2 regions of the Paenarthrobacter sp. JL.01a genome follow, and region 1 is predicted to be linked to the other one. Evidence: riboswitches for the same ligand, from Rfam matches in the RefSeq annotation. Region 1 holds a riboswitch; the other holds the start of a gene.

Region 1 (4,417 bases):
GCAGGCCGCACCGCCGTCGAACCCTTCATCTCCCGCATCATTCCCCACCGCAGCGGCGGAGCCCCAAGGCTACCGTGCGAAGAAACTGGCCGAACTGGACGCGAAGTTCACCAACGGCCAGATCGCCATGGAGGACTACATGAAGCAGCGCCAGGAGATCATGAACGGCTGATCAGCCGCACACGTGATCTTCCAGACCCATCGAAGCCGTTGAGGCTCAGGAGAAGAAAGCCCCTCTAAGCTGCCCGGACAGCTGGCCGATTTCGGTAAGGAAGCCGTCGTGGCCGATCGGCGCGTCGATGGTGTGGACGGGAACATCGCCCGGAAGAGCCGCCGCAAGTTCCTTCGACTGGGCCGGAAAATACAGCCGGTCCGTGTTCACGGCGGCCACGAAGAAGTCGGCGGTTGCACGGGAAAGAGCTTCCTGCAGGGTGCCCCGACCACGCGTGACGTCATGGGACATCAGGGCTTCGGTGATGGCGATGTAACTGTTGGCATCGAAGCGGCGGACAAGCTTCGTGCCCTGATGGTCAAGGTAGCTTTCCACTTGGTAGCGCCCGCGCTCTCCCAGCACCGCAGCAGCGAGCGGCGTCTCCTGGTGCTGGGCCTCCCGGCCGAAGCGCAGGTCCAGTTCCAGGGCGGAACGGTAGGTGATGTGCGCGATCCTGCGGGCCAGCGCCAGTCCATGCTCCGGTGCCTGGCCGTCGTAGTAGTCCCCGTTGTTGAAGTGCGGGTCCTGTCGGATGGCCAGGGTTTGGGCCTGGGCGAACGCGATCTGTTCGGCCGTGCTGTAAGCGCCCACCGAGATGACCGCACAACGGTTGACCCGTTCCGGGAAAGTGACGGCCCATTCAAGTGCCCTGGCTCCTCCCATGGAGCCGCCCAGTACAGCGTGCCAAGCGTCAATACCCAGCAGGTCCGCGAGCCGGGCTTCGGCCTCCGTGCTGTCCCGCAGCGTGACCAGCGGGAACCGGGAACCCCACGGCTTTCCATCGGGGGCGGTCGAGGAAGGGCCGGTGCTCCCGTAGCAGCCACCCACGATATTGATGGAAACGACGAAGTACCGGTTGGTGTCGATGGTGGCACCGGGCCCAACGAGCTGCTCCCACCACCCTTCCTCATCGGTGGCCCCGCGGGCGACATGGGTGCTGCCCGTCAGGGCGTGCTGGATCAGGACAGCGTTGGAGCGGTCCGCGTTGAGTTGTCCCCACGTTTCGTACGCCAGCACGACATCGGGAAGATAGCCACCGGCTTCCAGGGCCAGCGGCCCTACGCCCGCGTACTTGACTGTTCCGTCGGCTTCACCGGATTTGGGAAGGGCTGTAGCAGTGATGGTCATTCCTTTGATACCTAACCTCGCGCTTGCCTGTCGCCTTGCGTGCGGACAGGCCAGGTCCTCACCCGGGGCACCCCACCGCGGAAGGAGGGTTGCCGGCCAGCAAGCCGGGGCTATCTGCTGGCACTCATGACCTAATACGTAGAGTCTAGGAAAAACTCCACCCTTCTGGCGAAGAATGTGACATCAGTGTGACGTTAGGTGCCGTTTTGATTCACCAAAGTGCACCCGGGGCCGCCGTCCGGCGAATAATCGTCGATCCGGACGGCAGCCCCGATGTATCAGCCCGCTACTGGGAGCACGGGCTCAGGCGCCCTTGGCTGCCCGGAAACCCGCCTCAAGGTCGGCGATAATGTCGTCGACGTGCTCAATGCCGACGGACAGGCGGACCAGGCCCGGATTGACGCCTGCGACGAGCTGCTGTTCGGGAGTCAGCTGGCTGTGCGTAGTCGACGCCGGGTGGATGACCAGGGAGCGGACGTCGCCGATGTTGGCCACGTGGGAGTGCAGCTCCAGCCCGTCCACGAAGCGCTTGCCGGCTTCGACGCCACCCTTGATGTTGAACGCGACGATTGCGCCCGTGCCCCGGGGACCGTACTTTTGGCCCCGTTCGTACCAAGGGCTGGACGGCAGGCCGGCGTAGGCGACCGATTCGACGTCGTCGTGGGCTTCCAGCCATTGCGCCACTTTGGTGGCGTTGGAGACATGCCGTTCCACGCGCAGACTCAAGGTCTCCAGGCCCTGGGCGATGAGGAAGGCATTGAAGGGTGCGACGGCGGATCCGAGGTCGCGGAGCAGTTGGACGCGGGCCTTGAGGATGTAGGAAAGGTTGGCACCAAGCGCCCCGTCCTTGCCAAGGTCGCGGGCGTAGACCAGTCCGTTGTAGCTGGGATCCGGCGTGTTGAACCCCGGGAAGCGCTCCGGGTCCTTGCCGAAGTCGAAGTTGCCGGAATCGACTATGACCCCTGCAATGGCTGAACCGTGTCCGCCCAGGTACTTGGTGGCCGAGTGGACCACGATGTCCGCGCCCCACTCGATGGGACGGATCAGATACGGGGTGGAGAGGGTGTTGTCGACGATCAGCGGCAGGCCTGCTTCATGGGCCACCCCGGCAACGCCTTCAATGTCCAGAACGTCCTGGCGGGGATTGGAGACAACCTCGCCGAAGAAGAGTTTGGTGTTCGGCTGCACGGCGTCGCGCCACTGCTGAAGGTTGTCCGGGTCCTCGACGAAGGTCACCGAAATCCCGAACTTCTTCAAGGTGTGGGCAAACAGGTTGTAGGTGCCGCCGTAGAGGCTGGGGCTTGCCACGATGTGGTCCCCGGCTTCTGCGATGTTCAGGATGGCAAAGGTCTCTGCCGCCTGGCCCGAACTGAGCAGCAGCGCACCCAGGCCTCCTTCAAGGCTGGCGATCCGCTGTTCCACCGCGTCCTGGGTAGGGTTGCCGATGCGGGTGTAGATTGGCGCGAGCTCGGCCAGGGCGAAGCGGTTGGCGGCGCTCTCGGCACTCGGGAAGACGAAGGACGTGGTCTGGTAGATCGGCAGCGAACGCGCCCCCGTGGCGGCATCCGGCTCTTGGCCTGCGTGGATTTGGCGGGTTTCGAAAGACCATCCTTGGGACATGGAGTTCTCCTCTTCGTGATGCATGTGATCGGCGGACTATCAGTGGGAAGCAAACTGCGGCCAGTCTAGGAAGTGTCCGTGCGCTTGGACAGCTTTGTGACGTCACCTGAATTTTTAGGGTCTTTTGCTGCCTTTCGTGACGCCCGGCGTAAGATCCCACCTTGGTTAGGCTTGACTTAGCTGAGACACCGATCACAAAGTGCCAAGATGAAGCCATGCGCATGGATCACGTCTCTTACGCCTGTGAACGAGATGGCCTTCTGGCCACTACCGAACGAATTTCCGCGGCTCTGGGAGTGGACGCAGTCCGGGGTGGAGTGCACCCCCGCTTCGGCACCCGGAACATGATCATTCCCCTGGCGGACAACAAGTACTTGGAAGTTGTGGAGGTCCTTGACCACCCCGCTTCCGACAAAGCACCCTTTGGCCAAGCGGTCCGTGCGCGTTCAGCAGCCGGCGGCGGTTGGATGGGCTGGTGCGTGGCCGTTGACGACCTCGCACCTTTCGAGGACCGCCTCGGCCGCGCCGCAGTTCCCGGCAACCGCAAGTTCCCTGACGGCCGTGAACTCGTGTGGCAGCAGATCGGCATCCTCGGCTTGATCGCCGACCCCCAGGTGCCCTACCTCCTCAAGTGGGAAGGTGATCCCTCCCTGCACCCGTCCAAGGTCTACGAGAGCGACGTCAAGATGTCCAGCCTCACCATTGCGGGCTCGGCGGAACGCGTCACCGAATGGCTCGGTGAACCGGTGGAGAAGCCGCTGGAGGATGTCGCAGTCCAGTGGATGGCTCCCCATGGCACGCCGGGCATCCTGGCCGTCACGTTCGAAACCGCCTCCGGAGCCGTCACCATCTGACCGTACCCTTGATCCGGGGAGATCCCGGCGTCGGACATTGTTGTCCAGACAAAGCTTCGGCCGCCATCAGCGGGTGCCAATGACGTCACCCACCGATGGCGGCCGAATACTTTTAACCGCTCAGCCGAGTCCAACGGCCTTGCCAAAAAGGCTGAATCCCACGAAGGCCACGATGTCCAGCAGGGCATGCGCGATGACCAGCGGCATCACCCGCTTGGTCTTGGTATAGAGCCAGGCGAAGACCAGCCCCATGACCACGTTGCCCACGAACGGCCCGAAGCCCTGGTACAGGTGGTAGCTGCCCCGCAGGACCGCACTGACCAGGATCGCGACCGGAGTGCTCCAGCCGAATTTTCCGAAGCGGTCCATGAGGTAGCCCACCACGATCACTTCCTCCACCATCGCATGGCGGATCGCGGAGAGGATCAGCACAGGCACGGTCCACCAATAGGCGTCCAGGCCGCTGGGCACTATGGCTGTGGTTATTCCCAGGGCCCGCCCTGCGGCGTAGAGGCCAAGGGAAGGGATGCCAATCAACGCCGCGAGCCCCAGCCCTTGGAGCAGGTCCTTTCCGGGCCGGGCCAGGTTGAAGCCCAAACGGGTG
Region 2 (4,417 bases), 2.1 Mb from region 1:
AGTGGTCCTCGACGTCGGCCGAAAGTGTGGGGGCGCCAAGGGTCGCCGGGGCTGCCAGGAATTTGAGCTCGGCCAACAGTCCCGCAGCGGAATACCAGAGCAGCCCGGGCAGTTCCTCCTGGATTAAAGCCGACGCCGATCCTGGTTCGGAGGATGCCGCTGCCAGGTGTCGTGCCCTGATGGCCCGTTGCGGTGGATACAGCTTGGCAATACGTCGTTCGCTGGAAATCCCCACATGCGCCAAGGCCAGCCGCAGCCCTTCAAAGGACAAGGCCAGCTGCATCGGTTGGAAGTTCCCGCCGGACACCATCGCACCGGACCCCACATCCACCAATGGGTTGTCGCCCCGGCCGTTCAGTTCCACCTCCAGGGCCGAACGGAGCTGCGACACCACGTTCCGGAAGGCACCGTGGGTCTGCGGCGCGGCACGGAACGACAACGCGTCCTGCACCGACACGTCGGGCCGGACATCCTCCAGCCATCCCCCGCTCAACAGCCGGCGAACAGCGGCAGCCGAATCGCCCTGCCCGTCCACTGCCTTGGCCGCCTGGATGGCCGGCGAAAAGGGAGTGAGGTTCCCGCCGCCGTCGTACCTTGCAATGGTCTCCAGCGAGAGTGAAAGTGCGACGTCGGCCAGGCGGGCCAGGTGCCGCAGGCGCACCAAGGCGAGGGCGCCTGCGCCAACGGAGTAGGCGTTGGCGCTCACTAAGGCCAGTGCCTCACCGGCAGCGGGCTGGAGCGGTTGAAGCCCGGCGTCGGCGAGGGCCTTGGCACCCGGGACCAGCAGGCCGGAGGCGTCGAAGGCTTCGCCCTCCCCCAAGGCAACAGCGGCGACGGCGGCCAGTTGGGTCAGGTCGGACGAGCCCACCGAGCCCTCGCCCGGGATGGCAGGAAAGACGCCGCGGTTGAGCAGTTCAGCATAGAAGGCCGCGGTTTCGGGACGGACGCCGGAGCCGCCCCGACTGAAGCCTATGAGGCGGGCAAGGATCACTGAGCGGGCGGCAGCCCGGTCCAAGTACGGGCCAACCCCACTGTTGTGATACCGGACCACCTGTACTTGATAAGCCAGCAGCGACTTCTCCTCCACGTCGGTGTCCCGACCGGATCCGAGCAAGGTGTTCAGGCCGTAAACCCGCTGGCCGGACGCGGCAGTCTCTTCCACGACTTCCCGGGATCGCCGGAGCAAATTCAACGCATCTTGGTTGAGTTCCACGTGAAACGTCGGATCAGCAGCCGCCTCCGCCACAAGCAGCGCGGAAACTGTCCCGGTTCCGATGCTGAAGGTCCCCACTAGAAATCCAAGAGATTCTGCCGGAAACCGCCGTTGCCGTAACTTGTCCTCAACAGGCCGCGCCGCCGCAGTTCAGGCGTGAGTTTGTCCAGAACTCCATGGACTGTAACCGGATCCACGAAACCGGAGAACAGGAACCCGTCGCCGCCCACAGCCGAGCCGGTTTCCTCCAGGTAGTCGGCGATTTCACCGACCGTGCCGATGATCGAGTCCCCCGCACCGCCGCTACGTGCCTGGAGGATCTCGCGCAACGTGGACCCGGGAGGGGCAGCCTTGGCGAAATGCTCCAGCGTGCCTTGGTTGCTGTTGGTGGTGAGCTCGGGGAGGGGCTGATCCAGGTCGAACTGCTTGAAGTCGATCACGGAAAGGTAGGAGATGGAGTTGAGCTGGCTGTCGATGTCGCGCTGCGTCAGCTCCCGACGCTGGGCCCGCAGTTCCTCTGCCTCCGCGGTGGAGCCCACCACGGTGGGCTTCAGCACGAAAAGTACCTTCACATCGTCGGGGTTCCTGCCGGCCTTCGCGGCCTCGGCGCGGATGGAATCGCGGTATGACTTCATACCCTCAACCCCGCGGGCCAACGCAATGGCAACATCCGCGTGGCCGCCGGCGAACGCCTTGCCTCGCGGCGAAGCCCCAGCCTGAACCAGGACAGGTTCCTCGGGCAAAGGGGCTGTGTTCAACGGACCCCGGACTTTGAAGAACTCGCCTTGATGGTTGATGGGGTGGACCTTGGTGTGGTCGGCGAACCTCCCGGCGTCCACATCCTCAAGCACGGCGCCAGGTTCCCAACTCCGCCAAAGCCGCCTGACGACGTCGACGAATTCCTCCGCCTTCTCATACCGGAGGTCGTGTTCGATCTGCTGGTCCAGGCCGTAGTTCTGTGCTGCGAGGTCGCTGCCCGAAGTGACCACGTTCCACCCGAGCTGCCCCTCTGAGAAGTGCTGCAACGTTGCCAGCAGCCGGGCCGCCGTGAAGGGAGGGTAGAAAGAGGCGCTGACGGTCGGCACAATTCCGAGGTGTTCGGTGGCGGAAAGCAGATACGGGACAAGCGCCAGGGGATCGTGCTTGGGCGCAAAGGAGGCATGGGCCAGGGAAACCTCGGCTGTGCCACCATAGGTGTCGGGGACGGTCAGGGAATCCTCGATGATGAACAGGTCCAGCCCGGACCGCTCAAAGGCCCGGACAGCCTCCTGGTAGAGGGCGGGCTTCTTCCAGTCATAGCCCAGGCTGTAGCCGGGAGTCCCCCAACCTTGGACCCCGAATCCGTGGCCCACGAACCATCCAAAATGAAGCATGGGCTTGAGTGTAGAACTGCTCTGTCCGCTCACCGCGACCTGATTTCACACGAAGTTACAGGGGGTCGTACTGCGTCAATTATGCTCCCGGGAGGTCACATTTGGGGCCTGTCTTCAGCGGCCCGCCCAGGGACCGATTACGCAACATGACGACGGCGGCGCTCTCCCCGAATGCGGCGAAGGCGCCTTGGATGTTACGTTCTTCTTGAGTAATGAGCACCAGCGTTAAGCCCTGACTTGCTGGTCGGCAACCCTCTCCCGCGGCGGGGTGCCTCAGGTGACTACTCGGCTTATTCGACACTTCGAACTGCAAGCGTGACTGAGGAGCACCACGAATGCCTGAACCCACTGAAGAAAAACTCGCGTATCGCCTGATCACCGGTCCCGACACCCGTGAATTCTGCGAACGCATCAGCAATGCCCTGGCCGAGGGCTACGTCCTGCACGGCAATCCCGCAGCAACCTTCAACGGCACCGACGTGATCGTCGCCCAGGCCGTGATCCTGCCTGCCGCCGTCGCCAGTTCCGACGCCGCAGTAGCAAGCGCCGTGGACGAGTTGGAAAACTACGAAGAATCATTCGAGGGCCACGCATGAGCTACGCAGGTGACCTGACCCCGCACGACGCGTGGGCCAAACTTGAACAAGGCGCCATCCTGGTGGATGTCCGCACTGAGGGCGAATGGGCCCATATCGGCATCCCCGACACCAAGGCCACCGAGAACGATCCCCTGTTCATCCAGTGGAACCTCGCCGGTGGCATCCCGAACTCCCGTTTCATCGAGGAGCTGCAGCAGCAGGCTCCCGAAGCCGACGGCGTGGAGCTGGTGTTCCTCTGCCGGTCGGGCCAGCGCTCAATCGCCGCCGCCATCGCCGCCACGCAGGCCGGATTCACCGCCTACAACGTGCTGGAAGGCTTTGAGGGTGAGCCGGACCGTTACGGCGAACGCACTGTAAACGGCTGGAAGAACCGCGGCCTGCCTACCAACTTGGGGAACGACTAAAAGTGACATTCAATCCTGACGCCGCCGGCTGGAGCCCTGACACCCAGGCCGTCCGCGGTGGACTTGACCGTACCAACTTCCAGGAAACGGCCGAGCCCGTTTTCCTCAACTCCGGCTTCGTGTACGAATCCGCTGCCGCCGCCGAACGCGCTTTCACCGGCGAGGACGAACGCTTCGTCTACTCCCGCTACGGCAACCCGAGCGTGGCCACCTTCCAGGAGCGGCTCCGTCTGCTTGAAGGAACCGAGGCGTGCTTTGCGACGGCGTCCGGCATGTCCGCTGTGTTCACCGCCTTGGGTGCCCTGCTGGCTGCCGGAGACCGCGTGGTTGCCGCCCGTTCCCTCTTTGGTTCGTGCTTCGTGATCCTTAACGAAATCCTGCCGCGCTGGGGCGTGGAGACCGTCTTTGTCGACGGACCGGACCTGGAGCAGTGGCGCGAGGCCCTCTCCGAGCCGACCACCGCCGTCTTCTTCGAATCGCCGTCCAACCCGATGCAGGAGATCGTCGACATCGCGGCCGTCAGCGAACTGGCGCATGCCGCCGGGGCGACCGTCGTCGTCGACAATGTCTTTGCCACTCCCCTGCTGCAGCGTTGCGGTGACCTTGGCGCCGACGTGATTGTCTACTCGGGAACCAAGCACATCGATGGCCAGGGACGCGTCATGGGTGGTGCCATCCTGGGCACCAAGGAATACATCGACGGCCCGGTCAAGCAGCTCATGCGCCACACCGGCCCCTCGCTGTCCTCCTTCAATGCCTGGGTGCTCACCAAGGGCCTTGAGACCATCGGGCTGCGCGTGAACCACAGCTCGGCGTCGGCCCTGAAGA

What was found. Region 1 has a riboswitch for S-adenosylmethionine ahead of N5P29_RS07320 (homoserine O-acetyltransferase MetX). Riboswitches for the same ligand answer to the same signal wherever they lie in the genome.
Region 2: linked by a shared signal. The riboswitch ahead of N5P29_RS18365 (DUF1737 domain-containing protein) and the one ahead of N5P29_RS07320 (homoserine O-acetyltransferase MetX) in region 1 are both predicted to bind S-adenosylmethionine.

The regions. Positions count from the first base shown of each region.
Region 1 covers NZ_CP104877.1:1,541,202-1,545,618, reverse strand. Annotated here, with positions in the region: gene N5P29_RS07325 (hypothetical protein) at 1-172, shown strand, start outside; gene N5P29_RS07320 (homoserine O-acetyltransferase MetX) at 218-1,339, opposite strand; SAM riboswitch class IV at 1,354-1,471, opposite strand; gene N5P29_RS07315 (bifunctional o-acetylhomoserine/o-acetylserine sulfhydrylase) at 1,643-2,959, opposite strand; gene N5P29_RS07310 (VOC family protein) at 3,175-3,813, shown strand; gene N5P29_RS07305 (CPBP family intramembrane glutamic endopeptidase) at 3,934-4,417, opposite strand, start outside.
Region 2 covers NZ_CP104877.1:3,871,271-3,875,687, forward strand. Annotated here, with positions in the region: gene N5P29_RS18355 (aromatic amino acid ammonia-lyase) at 1-1,291, opposite strand, end outside; gene N5P29_RS18360 (NtaA/DmoA family FMN-dependent monooxygenase) at 1,291-2,619, opposite strand; SAM riboswitch class IV at 2,795-2,908, shown strand; gene N5P29_RS18365 (DUF1737 domain-containing protein) at 2,922-3,182, shown strand; gene N5P29_RS18370 (rhodanese-like domain-containing protein) at 3,179-3,589, shown strand; gene N5P29_RS18375 (O-succinylhomoserine sulfhydrylase) at 3,592-4,417, shown strand, end outside.